Regions from separate parts of the Streptomyces sp. NPDC047315 genome, predicted to be linked through region 1. Evidence: riboswitches for the same ligand, from Rfam matches in the RefSeq annotation. Region 1 holds a riboswitch; each other region holds the start of a gene.
The links. Region 1 has a riboswitch for thiamine pyrophosphate ahead of thiO (glycine oxidase ThiO). Riboswitches for the same ligand answer to the same signal wherever they lie in the genome.
Positions count from the first base shown of each region.

Region 1 (6,957 bases):
GCGGCCGGATCCGTACGGATCACGGAGCCCCGGGGGACCTCCGCGCTGAACTCCCCGGTGACCACGCCGGGCGCCAGCCCCGCCTTGCGGAGCTTGTCCTCGGCGGTGGCCAGCGGGTCACCCGCCACGGCGGGGACCCGGACGACCTCCGGGCCGCGGGAGACGACGAGCGTCACGGAGCCGTTGCCCCGGATCCGTTCGTTCGTCCCCGGGTCCGAGCCGATGACCGTGCCCCGCTCGACGGTCTCGCTGAAGTCGCGCCGTACGCCCTTCACGTCCAGACCGGCGCCCTCGATCCGCTTGCGGGCGTCGGCCTCGGTCTTGCCGATGACGGCGGGCACGCGGGTGAACTGGCCGGAGTTGATGTACCAGACGCCGGCGCCGATGGCGAAGGCGGCGAGTACGGCCACCAGGATCGTGACCACCCCGCGGCGCGGCAGCCCCGGGCGGAAGGAACGGCGCGGCGGGCCGTCGGGCGGCGGCCCCTGGGGCGTCGCCAGCCGGGCCGTGTGCTCGACGCGGCCGACCTCGGGGGGCAGTATTCGGGGCGGCCGGGGCAGTACGTCCGTACGCTCCTCCGAGCCGCTGCGCCGGGCGACGGCTCCGGTCCTCGCGGCCTTGCCCTTGCGCTTGCCGGTGGTCTGGTCGGCGGAGTCCGGGCCCGCGAGCGCCGTCGGCGGCACCAGGTCGAGCTGTTCTTCGTCGAGCGCCGCCCGCGCGGTGCGCGTGAGGGCGAGGAGCGCCACCGCGTCGTGCGGGCGGACCTCGGGATTGCGGGCGGTCGCGGTGGCGACCAGCTCGTCCAGCTCCACGGCCAGCCCCGGGACCGTCGCCGACGGGGGCGGCACGTCTTCGTTCAGGTGCTGGTAGAGGACCTGGGCGGGGGTGCCGCCGGAGCGCGGCTTGGCGCCCGTCAGCATCTCGTAGAGCACCACGCCGCACGCGTACACGTCCGTGCGCGTGTCGGCCGTGCCGTCCTCGATCTGCTCGGGCGCGAGGTAGGAGACCGTGCCCAGCAGGCTGCCGGTGGTGTTCGTGACCGATCCCACGGCCCGTACGAGACCGAAGTCGGCCACCTTGACGCGGCCGTCGTCGCCTATGAGGACGTTCTCCGGCTTGATGTCGCGGTGGACGAAGCCGGCCCGGTGCGCCGCGCCGAGCGCCGCGAGGACCGGCTCCAGGATGTCGAGCGCGGCCCTGGGCTGCAGCGCCCCGCGCTCGCGCAGCACGTCCCGCAGGGTGCAGCCGGCCACGTACTCCATGGCCAGATAGACGTACGCCCCCTCCGCGCCCTGGTCGAAGACCCCGACGACGTTGGGGTGGGAGAGGCGGGCGACGGACTTGGCCTCCCGGATGAAGCGCTCCACGAACGTCGCGTCCGTGGCCAGCGCCGGATGCATCACCTTGAGGGCGAGCTCCCGGTCCAGCCGGGTGTCCACGGCCCGGTAGACCGTGGCCATCCCGCCGACGGCGATGCGCGCGTCGACGCGGTAGCGGCCGTCGAGCAGCTGCCCGACGAGCGGGTCCTGGAGGGTCGTGTCCACGCAACGATTCTACGAGCCGGCGCCGACACTCCCGCCCGACCGCACCCGGGGCCCTCGCCTTGCAGCAACCCTGCGGCGACTCCGGAGCCGAGTTGTGACCGGCGGGGACTGGACGGAGGGCCGGGTGGGACCCCGGCCCTCCGAGCTAGAAGGCGGGGCGTTCCGGGTCAAGCGCGGCCACGCCGACGGTGGGCGACGACGCCTCGGCGAAGTGGCGGCGGGGGATGCGACCGGCCCTATAGGCCAGCCGGCCGGCCTCCACCCCGTACCGCATCGCCTCGGCCATCCGTGCCGGCTCCTGCGCCCGGGTGACGGCGGAGGCGAGCATCACGGCGTCGCACCCCAGCTCCATCGCGAACGCGGCGTCCGACGCCGTGCCCGCCCCCGCGTCCAGCACCACCGGCACGCCCGCCTGCTCGACGATCAGCCGGAAGTTGTGCGGATTGCGGATGCCGAGGCCGGAGCCGATGGGCGAGCCCAGGGGCATGACCGCGGCGCAGCCGACGTCCTCCAGGCGGCGTGCGAGCACCGGGTCGTCGTTGGTGTACGGCAGGACCGTGAACCCGTCGTCGACCAGGATCTCCGCGGCGTCCAGCAGCTCGACCGGGTCGGGCAGCAGGGTCCGCTCGTCGGCGACGACCTCCAGCTTCACCCAGTCGGTGCCCAGGGCCTCGCGGGCCAGTCGGGCGGTCAGCACCGCTTCGCCGGCGGTGAAGCAGCCCGCGGTGTTCGGCAGGACCCGGATTCCGAGGCGGTTCAGCACGGAGAGTACCGAGCCCTGCACGGTGGGGTTGACGCGGCGCATCGCGACGGTGGTGAGCTGTGTGCCGCTGGCGACGAGGGAGCGTTCGAGGACGTCCAGGCTGGGCGCGCCGCCCGTGCCCATGATCAGCCGGGAGGTGAAGGTCGTGCCGCCGATGGTCAGCAGGTCGTCGGCCATCGCGGTCACCCGCCCTGCACGGCGGTGAGGACTTCGACGCGGTCGCCGTCGTCCAGGACCGTGCCGGGCCAGGCGCTGCGCGGGACGACGGTCTCGTTGACGGCGGCGGCGACGCCCGCGGGGGCCGCGGTCAGCTCGGCGACCAGAGCGGCGAGCGTGGTGGGCGTGGCGAGTTCACGCCGTTCGCCGTTGACGGAGACAACCAGGGGAAAGCTGTTCATACGGGCTGCTCCTGAGGGACGGGAGTGAAGCGAGCGGGGGTGAAGGGATGGGCTTCTTCGGGGAGGGCGCCGTCGGTCAGGGCCGCGGCGAGCACATCGCCGGTCAGCGGCGTGAGGAGGACGCCGTTGCGGTAGTGGCCGGTGGCCAGCAGCAGGCCCGGCAGCTCGGTCGGGCCGAGCAGCGGGGCGTTGTCGGGAGAGCCGGGGCGCAGTCCGGCGCGGGTCTCGGTGAGCGGGAGCTCCGTGATGCCGGGGACGAGCTCATGGGCGTCCCGCAGCAGTTCGTAGACCCCGCCGGCGGTGACGGTGGTGTCCCAGCCCAGCTCCTCGCTGGTCGCTCCGATGACGAGCTCCCCGCTCTCGCGGGGCACGAGATAGACGTGGCTGCCGCGGACGACCGCGCGCACGGTCCGGGACAGGAAGGGCGCATAGGGCGCGGGCACCTGCAGGCGGATGACCTGCCCTTTCACGGGCCGCACCGGTGGGCGTACGGACGGGGGCAGCCCGTCGAGCCGGCCGCTGAGGCTGCCCGCCGCGAGCACGGTCTGGTCGGCGGTCAGCCGGGTGCCGTCCGCCAGGGCGACGCCCAGGGCCCGGTCGTGGGCCACCAGCAGCCGGGCCGCCCGGTCCCGGCGGAAGGTGACGTGCGCCCGTTCGCAGGCGGTGACCAGCGCGGACGCGAGCCGCCGTGGATCGACCTGGTGGTCCCCGTCGACCCGTAGCCCGCCGCGTACGCCCGGCGCCAGCATCGGCTCCAGCCGGCGGCACTCACGGCCGGTCAGCCACTCGGACTCCAGCCCGGAGCGCTGCTGGAGCGCGTGCAGCTCCCGCAGATGGGCGCGGTCGTCGGCGTCGAGTGCGACGGCGAGCGTGCCGCAGGCGCGGTAGCCGATGTCCGAGCCGCTGGCCTGGTCGAGTTCGGCCGCGAAGTCGGGGTAGCGGCGCGCGGACTCCAGATTGAGGGCGAGCAGGGCCTCTTCCCCGTAGTGGAGTTCGGTGACGGCTGCGAGCATGCCGGCCGCGACCTGTGCGGCGCCGCCGCCGGGCGTTGGGTCCACCACGGTGACGCTCAGGCCGCGTTGTGCGGTGCGCCAGGCCGTGACGAGCCCGATGATGCCGCCGCCGACGACGAGCACGTCTGCGGCGGGGGGCGGTGCGGACGGTGGCGGTGCGGCCGTCCGCGGGGGTGCAGGGTTGCCCGGTGGCACGGGAGCGTGCGGCATGGGTCTTCAGCTCCTCCCTTCGCCGGCATGACCCGGATCAGGTTCGTACGGTCGGAGGCCGCCCAGCCTCCCTCTCAGCCCGGTGCGTCCGGGCTCCCGCGGGTGCTTTACGGTGGCCACCCTAACCCCAGCCCGTGACGTGCCGTAAGACCGGTCGGAGCCGGTGGGACGCCGTCCTCGGGGGCGGTCTGGGGTGCAGGAGCGCGAAAGGACGGTTCACCGTGGCAGGCTCGCTCGACGGACTCGTGCTGTCGCCCGTCGCCGATCAGGCGCCGGGTCAGGTGGGGGTGCGCACCCGGTTTGAGTACCACGAGCAGGACGGCCGGATCTGGGCCGACTACGAAGGCGGGGACGTGGTCCGCGGCCATCTGGTGGGCACCCGCGAAGGCGACCGGCTGGACTTCCGCTACGTCCAGTTGCGGACGGACGGCAGCACCTCGTCGGGCCACTGCGTCTCCACCGTGGTGGAACTCCCCGACGGGCGCGTTCGGCTGGAGGAGAGTTGGGAGTGGGAGTCCCAGGAGGGCAGCGGCACGAGCGTGGTGGAGCAGCTGCGGTAGCGCCGTGACGGCGTCCCGCGATGGCGTCTGGGGCCCGGTGGAGGGCTGTTCACGCAGCTCCTCCCCATCGGCCCGGAGGGTGTGGGCCCCAGCGCCCTTGATCCCCTGTTCGCAGCCCGCAGGCGAGTGACGGGGGCAGCGAAAGAGGGGCGCTGGGGGTGCCCCCGTGCCCGCAGGGCACAGGGGCGGAACTGCGCGACAAGCCCACCACGGGCCGGTGGAGAGCAACGCTCCCGCAGAGCTACGGCGACCACGTCCCTGAGGCACAGAGGGGCGTGACCCACGACAGCGCGCGAGGGCGCCCTCTGGTCTAACAGGCACTAGGTCCGGCGTCGGGGCGGCAGCGGCACCCCGCTGGTCTGACGGTGCGTCAGATGCGTAAGGTTGATCGGGTGAGCGAGCAGCAGACACAGCAGCAGACGCGAGGCGTGGTCATCGTCGGCGCGGGCATGGCCGGTGTGCAGACCGCCGTCGCCCTGCGGGAAGGCGGCTTCACCGACCCCGTCACCCTCATCGGCGCCGAACCCCACCAGCCCTACGACCGCCCTCCGCTCTCCAAGGCCGTCCTGCTGGGCAAGGCCGAGGACTCCGCCTTCGACGTCGACTTCGAAGCCCTCGCCGTCGAACTGAGACTCGGCTGCGAGGTGACCGGGCTGCGCCACGCCGTGCGCGAGCTGGACACCGAAGCCGGGCCCGTCCCGTACGACGTCCTGGTCATCGCCAGCGGCGCCGAGCCCGTCACCCTGCCCGGCGCGGCGGCCGTCCCCGGCGTCCACCTGCTGCGCACCCTCGACGACGCCGAGCGGCTCAAGCCCGTCCTCGACCGGCAGCACGACGTCGTCGTGGTGGGCGCCGGCTGGATCGGCGCCGAGTTCGCCACCGCCGCCCGGGAGGCCGGCTGCGCGGTCACCGTCGTCGAGGCCGCCGACCGCCCGCTCGCCGAAGCCCTGCCCGCCGAGGTCACCGCCCCCATGGCCCAGTGGTACGCCGACGCCGGCGTCGACCTGGTCACCGGCGCCCGGGTGGCCGCGGTCGAGCCCGGGACCGTCGTCCTGGCCGACGGGCGGCGCATCCCCGCCGGCGCCGTGGTCGTCGGCATCGGCGCCCGCCCGGCCACCGGCTGGCTCGCCGGCTCCGGGATCGCCACCGACCCGAACGGCGCCGTCACCGCCGACGCACATCTGCGCACCTCGCTGAGTGGCGTGTACGCCGTGGGGGACTGCGCCTCCTTCCCCTCCGCCCGCTACGCCCGGCGCCTGCTGGTGCACCACTGGGACAACGCCCTCCAGGGGCCGCGGACCGTCGCAGCCAACGTCATCGCCGAGTTGGCCGCCGGCGCCGGACCGGTCGGCGCCACGGCGGCAGCGGCCGAGCCGCCGGAGGTCTACGACCCCGTGCCGTACTTCTGGTCCGAGCAGTTCGGCCGGTTCGTGCAGTACGCGGGAGACCACGCCGACGCCGACGCGCTCGTGTGGCGCGGCAGCCCCGCCGACCCCGCCTGGTCGGTGCTGTGGCTGCGCGACGGCGTGCTCGTCGCGCTGCTCGCCGTCGGCCGGCCGCGCGACCTCGCCCAGGGCCGCCGCGTCGTACAGGCCGGCGGACGGCTGGATCCACAACGCGCCTCGGACCCCGCGATCCCCCTGAAGGCCGCGTCCAGCTAGGGCCCACTGAGCCCGGCGCCGCACCGCTGACCAGGCGGTCCGCACCGAGGAGCGCTCGGATGGCGGCAGTCGACCGGGGGGCTCCCGCTACCCACTGTCGGTCCCAGATGGCAGGCTTGTCCCGTGACCGAGATTGACGCAAAGATCGATGCCCTCGTCCCCGACTGGCTCACCCTGCCCGACATCGCGGAAAGGTTGGACGTCGAGGTGACGCGCGTGCGCCAGCTGGTGAAGGAGGGCCAGCTGATCGCCGTGCGCCGCGGGGAGAGGCGCGTGCTCCAGGTCCCCGCCGCGTTCATCAGCGGCTCGAAGGTGGTCAAGGGCCTCAGCGGCACCCTGACGCTCCTGAAGGACGACGGCTTCACGGACGAAGAGATGTTGGAGTGGCTCTTCACCCCCGACCCGAGCCTGCCCGGGACCCCCGCACAGGCCCTCGGTGAGAACCGCGGCACGGAAGTGAAGCGCAGGGCGCAGGCGCTCGCCGTCTGACGTCCGCCGCCCGGCGGCTGCTCCGTAGCCGCCGCCCCGTGCGCCCCGCGCGCCGCCTCCCGCAGCGCGCCGGGGTGCCGAAGAGAGCTTTGTACCCATTCGCACGCGGTGTGCGGGGCGCTGCCGAAGGCGCACCCGCCGTACGTCCACGTCGTCGGCGTGCGTCGACGTGGACGTACACCGCACACCGCCGACCCACCCGGGGGAATCAGTCATGTCCACGGTCCGCGCCCGGCTGTCCGACGCCCGGCTCTACCTCTGCACGGACGCCCGCAAGCGCCAGGGCGACCTCGCCGACTTCCTCGACGCCGTCCTCGGC
Region 1 is NZ_JBEYTZ010000027.1:52,874-59,830, reverse strand. Features, by position in the region: gene pknB (Stk1 family PASTA domain-containing Ser/Thr kinase) at 1-1,544, opposite strand, end outside; gene ABZ842_RS28015 (thiazole synthase) at 1,690-2,484, opposite strand; gene thiS (sulfur carrier protein ThiS) at 2,490-2,705, opposite strand; gene thiO (glycine oxidase ThiO) at 2,702-3,928, opposite strand; TPP riboswitch at 3,926-4,038, opposite strand; gene ABZ842_RS28000 (hypothetical protein) at 4,150-4,488, shown strand; gene ABZ842_RS27995 (FAD-dependent oxidoreductase) at 4,881-6,149, shown strand; gene ABZ842_RS27990 (Rv2175c family DNA-binding protein) at 6,273-6,638, shown strand; gene thiE (thiamine phosphate synthase) at 6,853-6,957, shown strand, end outside.

Region 2 (6,957 bases), on a different contig from region 1:
GTGGGCCTCGCCGTCGCAGGACCCGCCCTGACCCACTTCTGCGGCCGGCTGCTGCAGATGGTGCGCCCCAGCGCGCTGCGGCTGCTCGCCGGCCGGGTCCTGATGGAGGAGGCCCGTCGGATCGGTCGCCCGGTCGGCGTGCTGTGCGCGGTCGCGTCGGCCGTGATCGCCGGCTGGACGCTGTCCGACAGCGGAGCCCGCCCCTTCGGCCCGCTCACCGGACTGGGCGCGACCCTGGTGATCGCCTGCACGACGGCCACGCTCCTGGTCTCCACGGCCGAGGCACGCGCCCTGCGCACCACCACCCGCGAGGAGCTGCGACGCCTGGGCACCCCCGCGAGCACCCTGCGCACCGCCACCGCACTGCGGGTACTGTCCCTGCTCGCCGTGTTCGCCCCCCTGACCTGGGCCGTCGCCACCCTGGCGGTGGCCCCGCTCAGGGGCTGACGACACCGTCCGGAGGACGCGGCCGGGCGCTCAGCCCAGTACGACCACGTCCTCCGGCGCGAAGACGACCCCCACCTCCGCGTGCTCCTCGGGCGCCTCGCGCAACGGCACCTCCGCCTCCAGCACGGGGCCCGTCGCCGGCCGCAGCCGTACGGCGACCCGATCGCCCCGGAAGGTCCGCGCCGCCACCGTGCAGCGCAGGCCCTCCGCCGCGTCCGTCAGCCGCACCCCCGCCGGCCGCACCAGCACCTCGCGTTCGCCGTCCGGCACCGGGTCCGCCAGCGGCAACTTGCCCCACGCCGTGTCCGCCACCGCCCCGCTGACGGTGGCGGCGACCACGTTGTCGAAGCCGAGGAACCGCGCCACGAAGGCGTCGGCGGGCCGCTGCCAGACCTCCAGCGGCGCACCCGTCTGAGCGATCCGTCCCTCCCGCATGATCACCACGCGGTCGGCGAGCGCGAACGCCTCACCCTGGTCGTGCGTGACCGCCAGCACGGTCGTCCCGAGGCGCCCGAAGAGCGCTCGCAACTCCACCACCAGCCGCTCCCGCAGCCCGCGGTCGAGCTGGCCCAGCGGCTCGTCGAGCATCAACAGCCGCGGCTCGGGGGCCAGCGCCCGCGCCAGCGCGACCCGCTGCTGCTCGCCCCCGGAGAGCGAGCTGACCGCGCGTCGCTCGGCACCGGGCAGCCCGACGAGTTCCAACAGCTCGGCGACGCGCAGCCCGCGCGCCTCCCGGCCGTCGCCCCGCATCCGCAGCCCGAAGGAGACGTTCCCGCCCACGTCGTGCTGGGGGAAGAGCTGGTGGTCCTGGAACATCAGCCCCACGCCGCGCCGGTGCACCGGTACGCCCGCCTGGTCCGCGTCGGCGAGCAACACCCGGCCGCCGTCCGCCCGCTGCAACCCAGCGACCACCCGCAGCAGGGTGGACTTCCCGCTGCCGCTGGGCCCCAGCACGCAGACCACCTCGTGGTCGGCGACGCTCAGGTCCACGCCGTCGAGCGCCGCCCGCGCCCCGAAGCGTACGGTCACGTCGTCGAGTACCAGCATCAGAACTCCCCGGTCGAGCCGTTGGTCGTGCGCAGGCGGATCCGCTCAAGCAACAGCAGCGCGCCCGCGCACACCACCATCAGGATCGTGCTCAGGGCCATCGCCTGCCCGTAGTTGAGCTCGCCGGGCCGCCCCAGGAGTCTGGCGACGGCGACCGGCAGGGTCGGGTTGTCGGGCCTGGCGATGAACACGGTCGCGCCGAACTCCCCGAGCGACACCGCGAACGCGAAGCCCGCGGCGATCAGCAGCGCCCGCCGCACCAACGGCAGGTCCACCTCCCGCCACACCCGCAGCGGCGAGGCCCCGAGGACAGCCGCCGCCTCCCGCAGCCGCCCGTCGACCGCCCGCAGCACCGGCAGCATCGTGCGCACCACGAAGGGCACGCCGACCAGCGCCTGCGCCAGCGGCACCAGGATCCACGAGGCCCGCAGGTCCAGCGGCGGCTCGTCGAGGGTGATCAGGAAGCCGAAGCCCACCGTCACCGCCGAGACCCCGAGCGGCAGCATCAGCAGCGCGTCGAAGCCGCGGATCAGCCGCCCCGCCCCGCGCTCCCGCCCCTCGGGCCCGGGCCGCCGCGCCAGCGCCGCCGCCGCGAGTCCGCCCACGACGACCGCGATCGCGGTCGCGGCCAGCGCGTACTTCAGCGAGTTCGCCACGGCGTGCACCGGTGGTACGAGGAAGGCGCCCCCGCTCGCGTCGAGCGACCCGAGCGCCCGGTAGTAGTCGAAGCCGTAGCCGTCGGGGGTGGACAGGGACCGCTCCACCAGCACGCCCAGCGGCACCAGCACCAGCAGGGCGACCGTGGTCAGCACCCCGCCGAGCAGCGCCCACTGGCGCACCCCGCGCGGCCGGCGCGCGGTGGAGGCAGGGTCCACCAGCGTCAGTGCGCTCTCCCGGCGCCGCACCGTCCACGCGTGGACGCCCAGCACAGCGCCGACCGCGGCGAACTGCACCAGGGTCAGGACGGCGGCCGTCCGCAGGTCCAGCAGCTGCGCGGTCTGCCGGTAGATCTCCACTTCCAGGGTGGCGAAGCCGGGGCCGCCCAGGATCTGGACGACGCCGAAGGAGGTGAAGGTGAAGAGGAAGACCATCAGCGCCGCGGCGGCCAGGGACGGCGCGAGCGCCGGAAGCGTGATCGTGCGCCAGGCGGCGAAGCGGCCCGCGCCCAGGACCCGCGCCGCTTCCTCCTGGCGCGGGTCGAGCTGCGCCCACAGCCCGCCCACGGTCCGCACCACCACGGCGTAGTTGAAGAAGACGTGGGCGAGCAGGATCGCCCACACGGTGGTGTCGAGCCGGATCCCCCACGCCTCGTCGAGCAGTCCGCCGCGGCCCAGCAGCGCCAGGAAGGCGGTGCCGACGACGACGGTCGGCAACACGAACGGCACGGTCACCGCGGCCCGCAGCAGCCCCTTGCCCGGGAAGTCGTAGCGGGCCGTGACGTACGCCCCCGGCAACGCGACGAGCAGGGTGAGCGCGGTCGAGGCGAGCGCCTGCCAGGTGGTGAACCACAGGACGTCGAGGACGTCCGGGCGGCCCAGCACCTCGCCGATGCGCCCGAACTGCCAACTCCCGCCGTCCCGCAGCCCGCGGCCGACGATCGCGGCCACGGGGTACGCGAAGAAGACGCCGAAGAACGCGACGGGCAGCGCCATCAGGGCGAGCCGTGTCGCGTTCCCCGTGCGGGGTGCCCGGCCGCGGCGCCCCGCCGCGGGCCCGGCTACTTCACCACGAGCGAGGACCACGTCTGAACCCACTGCTCACGGTTCTTGGAGATGGTGTCGGGCGCCAGCGTCGCCGGCTTCTCGACCACCGCGCCGTGCCGGGTGAACAGCTCGGGCAGCTTCGCCCCGCTGACCACCGGATTGACGAACATGTTCAGCGGCATGTCCTCCTGGAACGTCTTGGAGACCATGAAGTCCAGCAGCGCCTTTCCGCCGGCCTCGTTCTTCGCGCCCTTGAGCAGCCCGGCGAACTCGACCTGCCGGAAGCAGGTTCCGGTGGCGACGCCGGTGGGCGCCTCCGCCGGCTGCGGCTCGGCGAACAGCACCTCGACGGGCGGGCTGGAGGCGTACGAGACCACCAACGGCCGGTCGGCCTTGGCCTTCTTGCCACCGGCGGACCCGGAGAACTCCTCGTTGTACGCCTGCTCCCAGCCGTCGACGACCTTGACGCCGTTGCCCTTGAGCTGCTTCCAGTAGTCCTGCCAGCCGTCCTCGCCGAAGTGCGCGACGGTGCCGAGGACGAAGCCGAGGCCCGGGGACGACGTGGCCGCGTTCTCCACGACGAGCAGGTTCTTGTACTCGGGCTTGGCCAGGTCCTCGAAGGTCTGCGGCGGCGCGAGCTTCTTGTCGGCGAAGTACTTCTTGTCGTAGTTGACACAGATGTCGCCGGTGTCGATCGGGGTGACCCGGTGCTCGCCCTTGTCGAGCTGCACCGCCGCCGGTACCTGGTCGAGGCCCTTGGCCTGGTGGGGGGTGAAGATGCCGTTGTCGAGTGCGCGGGACAGCAGGGTGTTGTCGACGCCGAAGAACACGTCGCCCTGCGGGGAACCCTTCGTCAGGATCTCCTTGTTGAGCGCGACGGCGGTGTCCCCGCTCTTGAGCACCTTGACGGTGTAGCCGGTCTGCCGGGTGAACTCCTTGAGCACGGCTTCGGAGGCGGCGAACGAGTCGTGGCTCACCAGCGTGACCGTCTTCGAGCCCTTGCCGTCGCCGTCCTTGGCGCCGGAGTCACCGGAGGACTCCCCGCCGCAGGCGGCGAGCACGCTCACGCCGAGCGCCGCGGCCAGCGCGGCGGCCGTCTTCTTCCTGATACTGCTCACGGATCGATTCCTCCTGGGGGTGGCCAGGAAGAGACGCGGCCCGGCCCGGTGTCGTCGAGGACCCGGGCAGGGCGCAACAGCTTGAGTGGTGACCGAACTTCCTACCCAGAATGACCTGGGCGAGGTTCAGAGGGTCTGCGGTCTGATGGGTACCGCACTCTCAGCGCTGTGGCGCTCCCCTGTCGGATTTATGTAGATGTACGGGTCAGACTACAAGGTCAGCAGCGGTGGGCGGCAGGGGTGGGTGCCCATCCCCCATCCCCCGTCCACCCGGCCCCACCGCGACCCGCGGCCCGCCCGCGTACTGCTCCGCCGTCAGCGCTCGGACGCGGCGAGCTGTCCGCACGCGCCGTCGATCTCCTGCCCCCGGGTGTCCCGCACCGTGACCGGGACCCCGTGCGCCGCGATCGCCGCCACGAACGCCCGCTCGTCCTCCGGCCGCGACGCGGTCCACTTCGACCCCGGCGTCGGGTTCAGCGGAATCAGGTTCACATGGACGCGCCGGCCCTTGAGTAGCCGACCCAGCAGGTCACCGCGCCAGGCGTGGTCATTGATGTCGCGGATCAGCGCGTACTCGATGGAGACGCGCCGGCCCGACTTCTCCGCGTACTCCCAGGCGGCGTCCAGGACCTCGCGGACCTTCCAGCGGGTGTTCACCGGGACGAGGGTGTCGCGCAGCTCGTCGTCCGGGGCGTGCAGCGACACCGCGAGCCGGCACTTGAAGCCCTCGTCCGCAAAGCGCAGCATGGCCGGCACCAGACCGACGGTGGAGACCGTGATCCCGCGCTGGGACAGTCCGAGGCCGTCGGGCTCGGGGTCGGTGAGCCGACGGATCGCGCCCACCACCCGCTTGTAGTTCGCCAGCGGCTCGCCCATGCCCATGAAGACGATGTTCGACAGCCGGGCGGGGCCGCCGGGCACCTCGCCGTCGCGCAGCGCCCGCATCCCGTCCACGATCTGGTGCACGATCTCCGCGGTCGACAGGTTGCGGTCGAGCCCGGCCTGGCCGGTGGCGCAGAACGGGCAGTTCATCCCGCAGCCGGCCTGGGACGAGATGCACATCGTCACCCGGTCGGGATAGCGCATCAGCACGGACTCCACGAGCGTGCCGTCGTGCAGCCGCCACAGGGTCTTGCGGGTGGTGTCCTCGTCGCAGGAGATGTGCCGCACCACCGACATCAGATCGGGCAGCAGCTCCGAGGCCAGCTTCTCCCGCGCGGCGGCGGGGATGTCCGTCCACTGCGCCGGGTCGTGCGCGTACCGGGCGAAGTAGTGCTGCGAGAGCTGCTTGGCGCGGAAGGGCTTCTCGCCGATCGCGGCGACGGCGTCCTTCCGCTCGGCGGGCGAGAGGTCGGCGAGGTGCCTCGGGGGCTTCTTGGCTCCGCGGGGCGCGATGAATGTGAGTTCTCCGGGCTTGGGCATGGTCCATCCAGTGTCGCAGAGATACGACGAAGGGCTCGCCATCCTGTGGATAGCAAGCCCTTCACCGTGAAGCCGCAGGTCAGCCGCTTCCTACGAACACCACGAACAACAACCACACCACCGGCGCGGTCGGCAACAGCGAGTCCAGCCGGTCCATGATGCCGCCGTGTCCCGGCAGCAGCGTGCCCATGTCCTTGATGCCGAGGTCACGCTTGATCATCGACTCGCCGAGGTCTCCCAGCGTCGCGCTGACCGCCACCGCGAGACCCAGCAGCAGGCCCTGCCACCAGGTGCCGTCGTCGATCATGAACTGCATGCACAGCGCGCCCGCCACCATGGCGAAGCCCACCGCCCCGAACAGCCCCTCGCGGGTCTTCCCCGGGCTGATCCGCGGAGCGAGCTTGCGCTTGCCGAAGCGCCAGCCGACCGCGTACGCGCCGGTGTCGCTGACCACCGTGAGCAGCAGGAACGTGAGCACGCGCCAGGCGCCGTCGTCGGCCGTGAGCATCATGGTGACGAAGGTCGCCAGGAAGGGCACGTAGAACACGGCGAAGACCCCCGCCGTGACGTCCTTCAGATACCCCTCGGGCGGTTCCGTCATCCGCCACACCAGCACGGCGAGGGCCGTGAGCGCCGTGGCGACCCAGGCGCCCTCCGCGCCGCGCACGTACCCGGCCACCACCATCGCCGCACCGCCGACGGCGAGCGGCACCAGCGGGGCCTTGATCTCCTTGCGCTCCGCCAGCCGTGAGGTGAGCTCCCACAGGCCGACCACGACCGCGATCACGACCACGCCGACGAAGACGGCCTTGACGAAGAAGAGCGAAGCGATGATCACCGCACCGAGGCCGACGCCGACCCCTATGGCCGCCCGCAGGTCGCGGCCGGCGCGCTTCTTCCCACCGCTCTCCGCCGTTTGCCGGGCAGCTTGACGCGCCGCCGACCGGCCGGAGGGCTGCTGGTGCTCGGCGGAGTGCGCGGCCGGCTCCGTCGAGCCCGCAGCCGAAGACCCCCCGTGCCCCGCGCGTCCGTCCCGCCCCTTCGGGTCCTTCGGACCGGAAGGGCCGCCCGAACGGCGTCTGTGCGACGACTCCGGTGCCGGAGGCGGTCCACCGGCGCCGGGCGCCGGCTCCCGCGGAACCTCGTCACGGAACAGCGGACCGCTCAGTCGGGGGGGCTCCCGATCGCTGTCGTCCCTGTGGTCGCGGTCGCCGGGACCG
Region 2 is NZ_JBEYTZ010000018.1:86,893-93,849, reverse strand. Features, by position in the region: gene ABZ842_RS21640 (hypothetical protein) at 1-447, shown strand, start outside; gene ABZ842_RS21635 (ABC transporter ATP-binding protein) at 478-1,494, opposite strand; gene ABZ842_RS21630 (iron ABC transporter permease) at 1,494-3,146, opposite strand; gene ABZ842_RS21625 (thiamine ABC transporter substrate-binding protein) at 3,212-4,315, opposite strand; TPP riboswitch at 4,396-4,506, opposite strand; gene rlmN (23S rRNA (adenine(2503)-C(2))-methyltransferase RlmN) at 4,631-5,737, opposite strand; gene ABZ842_RS21615 (phosphatidate cytidylyltransferase) at 5,817-6,957, opposite strand, start outside.
Region 2: linked by a shared signal. The riboswitch ahead of ABZ842_RS21625 (thiamine ABC transporter substrate-binding protein) and the one ahead of thiO (glycine oxidase ThiO) in region 1 are both predicted to bind thiamine pyrophosphate.

Region 3 (6,957 bases), on a different contig from region 1:
CCGGGTCCGTCGGGGCCCGTCTTGACGGCGCATCCCTTCCTGTGTCTGATCGTGGCTGACGTGATCGGACACGACAGCAGGGCGGAGCACGATGAAGGCATTCCGGCTGGACGAACTGGAAGCGGAACGCGCCGCGAACGACGGTGCGTACCTCCAGTTCCTGCGGGAGCGGAACATGTCGGTCGGGTTGTACGCGCTCGACGCGGGCACCGTCGACCCCCAGCAGCCCCACCGCCAGGACGAGGTGTACTTCGTGGTGAGCGGTCGCGCCTCGATCACCGTCGGCATGGAGACCACCGCGGTGGCGCGCGGCAGTGTGATCTACGTTCCGGCCGGAGTGGCACACAAGTTCCACCACATCACCGAGGACCTACGGGTCCTGGTCGTCTTCTCTCCGCCTGAGAGCTGAGACGCCCCTCCGGGATGCCCTAAGGGACGGGTCAGGGGAGATCAAGGGCCACGGACCGCCCGCGACGCACCCGGCCCGCCTAGCATCGAAGGCGGCAACCCCCAGCGGGACGAACACCCGCGCGGGATGAACACCCGAGTGGGACGAACCCGAGTGGGACGAACCCGAGTGCAATGAACGCCCGAGCGGGACGAACACCCGAGCGGGACGAGTAGGAGAGGCAGGGACGACGATGGCGGTACGGGAGATCTTGACCGGTTTGCCGTGGTGGGTGAAGTGGGTCGCGGTCCCGCTGGTCGCGCTCGCGGTCTTCGGCGGTCTGATAGCGAGCGTCGTCGGCTTCGTGATCGGCCTGCTCTTCAAGATGTTGGCGTTCGTCGCCCTCGTCGGCGGACTCGTCTTCGTCGTACGGAAGTTCAAGGGATCATCGAACTCCCGCGGGGACTGGTAACCACTGCGCGGTACAGCTTTAACCCAGGCGAGGGAACCCCGGGCCAACGCAGGGTCTCATTGGTTGAATGGCCATTACAGTGGCAGTCCGCCGCTGGGCATCCGGTTTCACCACCCCTAGTGCGCCCTGTCGTGCGCCCGTGAGCGCTCCCCCGTCAGGGGAGACGTGGGAACCGGGCGGCCCGGCACGGCGGATCCACGGGGACGGCCCCCGCGGACGGGCGAGTCGCCCGTCACCACGTCAGGACATTCTGGGGGTGATTCGTGGCCACGGCGGCGAGCGAAGGCGCTCCCCCCACCCTGATCACATCCGTGCAGCGGGCGCTCAGGCTGCTGGAGGCGGCCTCCCGGCACCCGGGGGGCGCGCCGGCGAAGGTGTTGGCCCGGCAGGCGCGCCTCCCCCTCCCCACCGCGTACCACCTGCTGCGCACCCTGGCGCACGAGGGGTATCTGCGCCGGGAGAAGGGGGTGTTCCTGCTCGGGGACGCCCTTGAGCGGCTGAGCCCGGTCGGCGGGGCGACGGTGCAGAATCGTCGCAGCAAGCTGGAGGAGTCGTTGGAGCACTGGCGGGACGCCATCGGCGTGCCCGTCTACTTCGCGGTCTACCGCGAGGGCGAGATCGACATCGCCGGCATCGCCGACGCACCGCAGACCCCCGCCGTCCGCGAGTGGGCCGACTTCCGCGCGACCGGGCACGCACACGCCCTCGGTCAGTGCCTGCTCGGCCAGCTCGGCGAAGCGGCCCTCCACGACCACCTCGACCGGTATCCGGTGCGGCCCCTGACGCCCCACTCCGTACCGGACCGGCGCACCCTGCTGGACCGGTTCGCGGCGACGGGGCGCACGGACCCCGTGGTCGAGCGACAGGAGTACGCGGTCGGCACGGTCTGCGCCGCCATCCCCATCACGGCGGGCTCCGGTGCCGCGGCGATGGCGATATCCCTCCCGCTCGATCAGGAGGAACGATTGCTCCCGGCGATCGAGCAACTGAGGACGGGTATAGGCCGCTTGCTGAGCTCCCTCGCCTTCTCCATCAGCATCTGAGCCACCCTCCCGACCTGCTCCTTCTCCATCTGCACTCCATCTGCTCACCAGCTCTCAGCCAACCGATTCACCTGATCTATCAGTATCTGAAAAATCACTCCTTGTAGTCCTCTGGTCGCATACAGCACGATTGTGGGAAGAGGTTCAGGGGTATCCTTCCTGACCCGTTTTCTGCTGACTTCATCCAGAAGGCTGCCAACCAGGCCCGATCCGGGCCTCCTTCATTGCGGGGTACACGATGCGCGACGAGTCGGTCCAGGCCGAGGTCCTGATGAACTTCCTTGTCTCCGAGGAGCTCTCGTTCCGGATCCCGGTGGAGCTGCGCTACGGGATCGAGGACCCGTACGCCGTGCGGATGACCTTCCACCTGCCCGGCGACGCCCCGGTGACCTGGGCCTTCAGCCGCGATCTGCTGCTCGACGGGATCGTCGGCCCGAGCGGGGACGGCGACGTGCACATCGCGCCGATGGGCCCCGGAGACCTCGCCGACCTGGGCATCCGGCTCCAGGTCGGCGGCGACTGTGCGTACTTCCAGGTCAGCGCGGCCCCCGTGGTCGCCTTCCTCGACCGCACCGACCGCCTGGTCCCGCTCGGACAGGAGCGGGCCTTCGGCGACTTCGACACCGAGCTGGAACAGGTGCTCAGGTCCATCCTCACCGGCGAGAACGCCGGCTGAACGGAGCCCGCGCCGGCTACTTCTTGCGGCGCCGGCCCCGGCCCGAACCACGGCTCGCGGGGATCGCCGCACCCGTCTGCGGACGGTCGGCGGAGACGACCAGCGCCGCGAGCGCGGTGGTCACCGGGACCGAAGCGACCAGACCGATCGACCCCACGAGGGTCCGTACGATCTCCTCCGCCACCAACTCGCTGTTGGCGACCGTCGCCACCGGGCTCTGCGCGATGGTGAAGAGCAGCAGCAGCGGCAGCGCGGCACCCGCGTAGGCGAGCACCAGCGTGTTCACCACGGACGCGATGTGGTCGCGGCCGATCCGGATGGCCGCGCGGTACAGCGCCCGCGGCCCCATGCCCGGATCCGCCTGCCGCAGCTCCCACACGGCCGAGGTCTGGGTCACCGTCACGTCGTCGAGCACGCCGAGCGAGCCGATGATGACGCCGGCGAGCAGCAGACCGCTCATGTCGATCTCCGGGTACAGCCCGTGGATCAGCCCGGTGTTGTCGTCGGTGTTGCCCGACAGCACCGCCCACTCGATGAAGACCGAACCGAGCAGCCCGATCAGCAGCAGCGAGATCAGCGTCCCGAGGACCGCGACCGAGGTGCGCGCCGTCAGCCCGTGACACATGTAGAGCGCGATCAGCATGATGGCGCTCGCCCCGACCACCGCGACGACCAGCGGATTGGACCCTGCCAGGATCGCCGGCAGGATGAACAGCGTCAGTACGGCGAACGAGATGACCAGCGCAATCAGCGCCATCACCCCGCGCATCCGCCCCACCAGCACCACGGCGAGGGCGAAGATCCCGGCCACCACCGCCAGCGGGACCTTCCGGTTCACGTCGACGACGGCGTACTGGAGGTCCGGCGGCGCGTCCGGGGCGTACGCCACCACGACCTCCTGGCCCTTCTCCAACTGCCGCACCGCGTCCGGCTGGACGACCTCCGCGAACACCCGGCCCTTGTGCTGTCCGGAGTCGATCTCGATGGTGGCCTTCTTGCACTCGCCGTCCTGCGCGGCGATCGCCTCGCGGCCCTGGGGCGTGCCGGCGTCCCCGGTCGGCGGCACCTGGGCGGAGTTCACGGACTTGCAGTCGATCCGCTCGATCCGGGTCACCGTGGCCTGTTCGGTCTGCCGGTCGAAGCCCACGCCGGTGCGCTCGTGGCCGGGGGCGGAGCCGGGCCACAGGACGGCCAGCCCCACGACGACGGCCGTGGCGAAGGGAATCAGCACCGCGGCGATGACCCGGCGCAGATGCCGGGAGACGGGAGCGGCCGGCCCGTGCGAGTGGCTGTGCCCGTGTCCGTGGCCGTGTCCATCTCCATGACCGTGGCCGTGGCCATGGCCTTGGTCGTGCGCGGGCTGGGGAGCAGGGCCCTGCTGGGGGCCGGGCGGTGGTGAAGTCACCGACCGATCATCGCAAGAACGGCAGGGGCCCCCTGGTCAGCACGCCAGAAATGACGCTAGCGTGGTGCCACCTTTGCACACGCGGGAGCTCGGAGCACCGGGCTGAGAGGGCGCTGACCTCCGTAGACGCACTGCCGACCGGCGCGAGAGCGCGCCGGCACGCAACCCGTCTCGGACACCGCTGCGTCGACCGCCGAACCTGTTACCGGGTAATGCCGGCGTAGGGAGTAGGTCTTCCATGACCGTTCAGGACGCACGCACGCCTGCCGTCGAACCCGCTGTCGACGGCGCCCGCACACCGGGCTGGCACAAGGCGCACATCGAGGGCTCCCGCCCCGACCTGCGGGTGCCGGTCCGTCAGGTGCACCTCACCAACGGCCGGGACGTGACGCTGTACGACACCTCCGGCCCGTACACCGACCCCACCGTCGAGACCGACGTGCGCCGCGGGCTGGCACCGCTGCGCGAGAGCTGGATCGTCGCCCGCGGCGACACCGAGGAGTACGCGGGACGCCCCGTGCGCCCGGAGGACGACGGGATCAAGCACACCTCGCCCCGCGGCGGGCTGCGCAATCTGGACGCGGTCTTCCCCGGTCGGCCGCGCCAGCCCCGGCGCGGCCGGGACGGTCGGGCGGTGACCCAACTCGCGTACGCCCGGCGCGGCGAGGTCACCCCCGAGATGGAGTTCGTCGCCCTGCGCGAGAACGTCTCCCCCGAGGTCGTACGGGAGGAGATCGCGGCCGGCCGCGCCGTGCTGCCGGCCAACGTCAACCACCCGGAGATCGAGCCGATGATCATCGGCAAGCGGTTCCTGGTGAAGGTGAACGCCAACATCGGCAACTCCGCCGTGACCTCCTCCATCGAGGAGGAGGTGGAGAAGATGACCTGGGCCACCCGCTGGGGCGCCGACACGGTCATGGACCTGTCCACCGGCCGCAACATCCACACCACCCGCGAGTGGGTGCTGCGCAACTCCCCCGTACCGATCGGCACCGTGCCGCTGTACCAGGCGCTGGAGAAGGTCGACGGCCGGGCGGAGGAGCTGACCTGGGAGATCTACAAGGACACCGTGATCGAGCAGGCCGAACAGGGCGTCGACTACATGACGGTGCACGCCGGCGTGCTGCTGCGGTACGTGCCGCTCACCGCCCGGCGCAAGACCGGCATCGTCTCGCGCGGCGGCTCGATCATGGCCGCCTGGTGCCTGGCGCACCACAAGGAGTCGTTCCTGTACGAGCACTTCGAGGAGCTGTGCGAGATCCTCGCCGCGTACGACGTGACGTACTCCCTCGGCGACGGGCTGCGGCCCGGCTCGATCGCGGACGCCAACGACGCGGCGCAGTTCGCCGAGTTGGAGACGCTCGGCGAGCTCAACAAGATCGCCAAGCGGATGAACGTGCAGACCATGATCGAGGGCCCCGGGCATGTGCCCATGCACAAGATCAAGGAGAACATCGACCTCCAGCAGGAGATCTGCGAGGAGGCGCCGTTCTACACGCTCGGCCCGCTCACCACGGACGTGGCACCGGCGTACGACCACATCACCTCCGGCATCGGTGCGGCGATGATCGCCTGGTGGGGCACGGCCATGCTCTGTTACGTGACGCCCAAGGAGCACCTGGGGCTGCCCAACCGGGACGACGTGAAGACCGGGGTGATCACGTACAAGATCGCGGCGCACGCGGCGGACCTGGCCAAGGGGCACCCGGGGGCGCAGGAGTGGGACGACGCGCTCTCCGACGCGCGGTTCGAGTTCCGCTGGGAGGACCAGTTCAACCTGGCGCTCGACCCGGACACCGCGCGGGAGTTCCACGACGAGACGCTGCCGGCCGAGCCGGCGAAGACGGCGCACTTCTGCTCGATGTGCGGGCCGAAGTTCTGCTCGATGAAGATCAGTCAGTCCATCTCGGAGCAGTTCGGCGGTGACGCGGCGCCCGACGCGACGGCGCAGGAGATCACCGAGGGGATGCTCCAGAAGTCCAAGGAGTTCGCGGCGAGCGGCAACAGGGTGTACCTGCCGATGGTCGAGTGACATGAGTGATGGACCGGCTGACTGACCTGTCCGGACAGTCGCGACAGTCCGGACAGGTCAGTCCGGGCGGTCAAGTTCGGGCGATCGGTCAGTTCGGTCGGGTCGGTCCCGGCGGGTCAGTCCGGGCGGTTCTCGGGGCCGCCGAAGTCCGGGCTGGTGAAGTCGGGGCTGGTGAAGGTGGGCCGCTGACCCGCCGACTTGCCCTCGCTCGGACTGGAGTAGTCCGGGCTGTTGTACCCCACCTTCGGTATGCGGGTCACGGGCCGCGGCGGCGCCCCGGACATCGGGTCCGCCGCCGGGTCCTCCAGCGCGATCCGGAGGAACGGCAGTACGCCGCGCTCCAGCACCGCGTGGAGCCAGGCGTCCTTGGCGCGCGCCACCTCGTCGGGGAGTTCGTTCGTCAGCTCTTCCGCCGGAAGCTGCGTGGCGCTGTTGCGCAGCGCGGTGCGCAGCAGTCCGACCCCCGCGTACAGGATCGCCGCCGCGGTGAGGGCGGCGAAGAACCAGCCCGCCGACACCATGGTCTGGGCGAACGACGGGGGCGGGTCGAGCATCTTCAGGACGTAGCCGACCAGCAGGAACAGCAGGGCGGCTATGCCGGCGAGGACCGGGGCGAGGACCGCGACCACGGCCGCGAAGCCGGCCCCGCTGCCGTCGCCGTCGACCCCGGTCGCGCCCGCGACGCGGACGGACCCGGTGATTCCGCTGTCTCCGGTGGCCGGATCGGAGCCGCCGGGCGAGCGGGCCTCTTCACGGATCCTGACGTAGTGCTCGTACTCGGGCGCGGCGGACGCGGTGATCAGCGCCGTGGCGTTCAGGGCCATCGTGCGCAGCTGTGCCGCGTTCAGCCGCTGCCCCACGGTGGCGAGATCGGGCCGTTTGTGGGCGTTGCGCAGTGCGTCTTCGAGGAGCCGCTCGAACTCGGCGCGGTCCTCGTTCTG
Region 3 is NZ_JBEYTZ010000009.1:205,580-212,536, reverse strand. Features, by position in the region: gene ABZ842_RS13145 (cupin domain-containing protein) at 92-409, shown strand; gene ABZ842_RS13140 (DUF5326 family protein) at 642-860, shown strand; gene ABZ842_RS13135 (helix-turn-helix domain-containing protein) at 1,124-1,903, shown strand; gene ABZ842_RS13130 (SsgA family sporulation/cell division regulator) at 2,142-2,579, shown strand; gene ABZ842_RS13125 (YibE/F family protein) at 2,596-3,984, opposite strand; TPP riboswitch at 4,056-4,228, shown strand; gene thiC (phosphomethylpyrimidine synthase ThiC) at 4,223-6,016, shown strand; gene ABZ842_RS13115 (hypothetical protein) at 6,133-6,957, opposite strand, start outside.
Region 3: linked by a shared signal. The riboswitch ahead of thiC (phosphomethylpyrimidine synthase ThiC) and the one ahead of thiO (glycine oxidase ThiO) in region 1 are both predicted to bind thiamine pyrophosphate.